Regions from separate parts of the Bacillus sp. WC2507 genome, predicted to be linked through region 2. Evidence: riboswitches for the same ligand, from Rfam matches in the RefSeq annotation. Region 2 holds a riboswitch; the other holds the start of a gene.
The links. A riboswitch is a leader RNA that binds a small molecule or an ion and turns the genes downstream of it on or off. The one in region 2 is predicted to bind S-adenosylmethionine.

Region 1 (2,414 bases), 4.5 Mb from region 2:
GTGATTGAATACAAAACGAGAACAACCAATCGTTTTATTAATCAGGATCGCTTGTGCTTTATTTGGATAGATACGAAATTTATACGCTTTATTAATCATCCTTCGTTTCACCTCCATTTCGATATATGTCTATTATATACCAAACATACATTCGATTGATAGTGAAGTGATTATTACAAATTTCCTGGTAATACTTTACATATGTCGAACGATTAAGATGACTTCCTGTCATCTCTTGTTCGAAGCCAATTCATCTCCCACCTACTCGCTGGGCTACGTCCTTCACGATCCTTGAGGAAGGAGTCTTCTTGGCTAAATTGATAAAGTGACGATACTGTGACAAAAATGTTGGTGTGTATATTAAGATATCGTCTTAAGTGTAAAAAGTAGGGTGTTCTCGGTATAATAACAAGTGGAGATAAAATAAACTATAATGAGTAATAGCTGTAGATAAAAGGAGAAGAAGAGATGAAGAAGGTTTTGGGTATTGCTGTAATGGGAAGTATGCTCCTTCTAGCAGGGTGTAATGGAAATAAAGATACGAAAGAACCGAAAGAAAAGGTAGAGCAATCTACTGAACAAAAAGAAGAGATAAAAGAATACCTTGCAGTACATGAAAAATACGATATAAAAATAAATAAAGAAATTAATAAAGCACTGCAGTTATTTGAAGTGGCAAAAGAAAAGGGCGGTAAGGAAATAACGAATGCTACATATAAAGAAGACGTGCAAAAGGTAACGACGAGCATGTTAGAAGATATTGATCATATACGTAAAGAAATTCGTGTTCCAAAGTCGAAAGAGAAAGAACATGAGGTATATGTTGGTTTCTTGAATGAATCAGAACAAGCGATGAAAAAATTACAGAAGTTAGCTAAAGAAGAAGATTCATCGTTGATTCGTGATATAGAAATTAATTTTGCAACAGCATCGACATACTATAAACGTTTTCAAGCAGAAACGAAAAAATAACCTTGCGCATGCAAGGTTATTTTTTCTTCTTACCATCTCCGTCTTCATCCTCGGATACTAATACCTTCTGTTCTTCGTGAAATTCAGAAATTGTTTGTCCGGTAATATTATCGAATGGAGTTATAAAAAGAAGTGATACGTTTCTTTTGAATAAAGAGTTTATAGAAGCCGATGATGACAAGTATAACGATGGTTAATGGTAATCCTATAGTAGCAAGAAGTAAGGAATCCATTTTATAACTCCTTTAATACAATTTCTTTTTATTATAAGCGAAAGATTGTAATTTCAATAACTAGCATCGCAGAAAACTGATTTTTCTAAATATATCTAATTTGATTGACTTTTCATTTTTTCAGAATTATAATTCGAAATATACAATTTGAACCAAATAATAATATAGCAATTTACTTATCCAGAGAGGTAGAGGGACTGGCCCTATGACACCTCAGCAGCGGGTTCTATAACAGGAACACCGTGCTAATTCCAGCAAGCAAGTCTTGAAAGATAAGTGATGGGCCTTTGTTTATTAAGCCTTGATCTTATTTTTTTAAGATCAAGGCTTTTTGTATTCTAAAAAGAGAAAAGGGAGTAATGGGGAAAATACGTTAATAAAACTAAGTAAATTTATGTGTTTAGGGGGTTATTGAAGTGTATGTAATTAAAAAATTATCGGTTATGGTATTCACACTATGGGTTATTACGACAGTGACATTTCTAATTATGCATATTATTCCAGGCGATCCATTTTCATCGGATGCGAAAATCTTTCCTGAAGAAGTGATACAAAATATGAGAGCAAAGTATCATCTTGATGAACCGTTATGGAATCAATATGTTGCGTATCTAGACGGCGTAGTTCATTTTGATTTTGGTGAATCCGTTCAATCGACGGGGCAAGGCGTATCAGAAATTATAACGACAGGATTTGGTCCATCAGCGATTATTGGTTTACAAGCACTTGTTATTTCATTATTAGTCGGAATTGCAGCAGGTACATTTGCTGCTCTCTATCACGGGAGAGTAATTGATTATGGTGTGAGTTTACTTGCGATTCTCGGCATATCTATTCCAAGTTTTATTTTAGCACCACTATTTATACAAGTATTCGCTATTCAATTTGAGCTCTTACCAGTAGCGTCTTGGGGCACATTCGAGCATACGGTGTTGCCATCCTTTGCATTAGCGTTAGGGCCAATCGCGGTTATTACAAGGTTTGTTCGTTCTAATATGATCGAAGTTTTGCAGAGTGATTATATTAAGCTAGCAAGAGCGAAAGGTATACCAATTAAGAAGATTATTATAAGACACGCTCTTCGGAATGCAATTGTTCCAGTACTTACATTTGTTGGACCGTTAATGGCTGGGCTTTTAACAGGGACTTTCGTTATTGAAAAAATATTTTCCATTCCTGGTTTAGGAAAATATTTCGTAGATAGTATTT
Region 2 (2,414 bases):
TGTCCCTCTAGCCAAGCAAGAACACCTTCAGTCAACTCAGGTGCATATCGATGCCCTCTCGTATGTGAAGAAGCACTCATGCGGCTATAAAAAACACCTTTGGGAGGTTCTTGTTCTAATGAAAGTGTTCCTTCATTTAAAAGCCATTCCTCATACGGTAACTCCAGTTCTTCCAACCTTTTCACTAAATGATCCGTCCATTCCTTATTCTCATGTAATATGTAAATTTTACTCATTTGTAATCAATTCCTTTCTTTTTGCTTCAACTAATGGCATCACTTTTTCAGAAAATCGTTTCATCTCTTCAAGCTGCGGTGAAAATTGTAAAAGTAATAACGTAACACCCACTTTTTCAAAAGCAAGTATCCTTTCTGCAATTTGTTCTGGTGTTCCGATTAAATTAGGACGTAACCCGCGATTAGATACGGAATAATCATTGAGCTTCACTTGCTGTTCCAAATGCGATTTACTAATAAAGTCTTGGTAACCCGCATAACCTAACGCATCGTCTTTCACATCCGTTATGCGTCTCCATTCTTCTAATGCCTCTTCTTCTGTATCACGACAAATGACGTAAGCCGCAAGCCCGAATGACTGCAATGGCTCCTCTGTAACTTTCTTTCTACGATTCTTCATATCTTCTATTTTCACAGATACTTCTTCCACTGTTCCCCCGTGCATTACATATGCATCCGCGTGATTTACAATGACCTCTTTTCCTCGCTCACTCTCACCACCTGCATAAAGCTTAATTCCTTGTTTCTGAACAGGTTTTGGACTTAAATGCGTATGATGAAGCTCATAAAAGTTCCCTTTATAAGAAAACTCTTCTTCTTTCCAAAGCTCCTTCAAAACTGTTACAAATTCCTCTGTGCGATCATATCTTTCATCATGTGCAGTAAATACTCCGCCGTACTGTCTGGCTTCTTCTTCCCACCATGCCGAAACTACATTCAATGTAAAACGGCCATTACTTAATTGATCGATATTTGCTGCCATTTTCGCTGTAACTGCTGGATTATGGAAGCCAGGTCTTACAGCTGTCATAATCTCTAATCTATCCGTCACTGCTGCAAGTGCTGCCGCAGTTGTCCACGCTTCTAAACTTGGTGCTGAAACACCTTTTATATCATTTAAATTTAATTCTGCAATAAGTGTTGTTGAAAAACCTAATTGTTCTGCCTCTTGCGCTGCTTGTTTTGCATACTCAAACGTAGGCGGCATAGATTCATCATCTACATTTCGAAGCCATCCCCCAAAAATCGGTAACCAAAAACCGTACTCCACTACCTATTCCCCCTTTATCCCTTAGCCATAAAAAAAGGCTACTCTTATCGAAATAAGAGTAGCCTTCTTGACTAAGGGAACCGCTCTTATCTTTCAGGTGTTTCTTCACCTGCAGGATTTGGCACCTTTCGTCTAAAACGAGGTTGCCGAAGTTTCATAGGGCCCGTCCCTCCACTTCTCAACATAAGAATTGTTTGTGTGATTTTCATTTATTATAATCATCAGAATAATAAAAATCAATATTTTAATACTTATTTTTCCGATATACATTAAATGATATATGAAAAACCATATTGTTATAGAGATTTATAAGGGTATTATGTTGCTTTACTTGCGAATATATAAAGGGCTATGGTGTCTTATGTCGAAAACATCATGTATAACCAAGTTGCTTTACTTCTATCTTAAAAACACAGCAAAAGAGGTGTTAGTAGCATGAAAAATAAACGATGTGAGAATTGTGGTTCTACTACATTTAAAGAAGGAAGAGTTGGATCTGCTTATCATGCATATGTTTGTGAAGATGATTCTAGTAGGCTCTTTTCAGTAGGGAAACGTTGCAAACTCTTAACTACATTTTGTTTAGAATGTGGTGAGGTGAAATCATTTAGAGTGGAGAAGCCGGAGATATTTAATGAATAAAACATTAGAATCGAGATGTCCTTCAACCTAATTCTCTTGGTAGACGTGGTTGTAGTTAATACAAATACCATTCCGGTGGAGGCACCATAGGGTGTCTTTTTTTAGTCAGGAATAAGTTTTTACTGCGGTACATATGAAAATAAATCATCTGATTATAAAAATAAAAAAACGCTCATTTGAGCGTTTCATCTATATAATACCTAATAATTACTTTTTCTTCACTTTGATCTAATAACTCTTTATACTTCAATATTACGTCAGCCCCACGGCTCTCCATGCGTATATTGTATAACGCTTGTTGTATTAACCTTTGATTGTTCCGTTGAAACATTTACTCCATATATAATTCCTGAAAACAAATTATATGAACTATGAGCTAATATAGCCGAAAAAAGACCGTATCTTAAGAAAAGTAAAGCATATATAAATAGAATGCGAAATTCAATACACTAGGCTCATGCATGAGTGCAGACACAAAACTTGTA

Region 1: it holds a riboswitch for S-adenosylmethionine, as region 2 does, so the genes downstream of both, ACUN28_RS00570 (ABC transporter permease) here and ACUN28_RS24480 (LLM class flavin-dependent oxidoreductase) in region 2, are expected to answer to the same signal.

What each region holds. Positions count from the first base shown of each region.
Region 1 is NZ_JBQXPN010000001.1:98,672-101,085, reverse strand. It holds gene tnpB (IS200/IS605 family element RNA-guided endonuclease TnpB) at 1-99, opposite strand, end outside; gene ACUN28_RS00580 (lipoprotein) at 469-972, shown strand; partial or broken gene ACUN28_RS00575 (DUF3951 domain-containing protein) at 989-1,205, opposite strand; SAM riboswitch class I at 1,379-1,484, shown strand; gene ACUN28_RS00570 (ABC transporter permease) at 1,622-2,414, shown strand, end outside.
Region 2 is NZ_JBQXPN010000001.1:4,636,609-4,639,022, forward strand. It holds gene ACUN28_RS24475 (ATP-grasp domain-containing protein) at 1-236, opposite strand, end outside; gene ACUN28_RS24480 (LLM class flavin-dependent oxidoreductase) at 229-1,287, opposite strand; SAM riboswitch class I at 1,371-1,477, opposite strand; gene ACUN28_RS24485 (hypothetical protein) at 1,723-1,929, shown strand.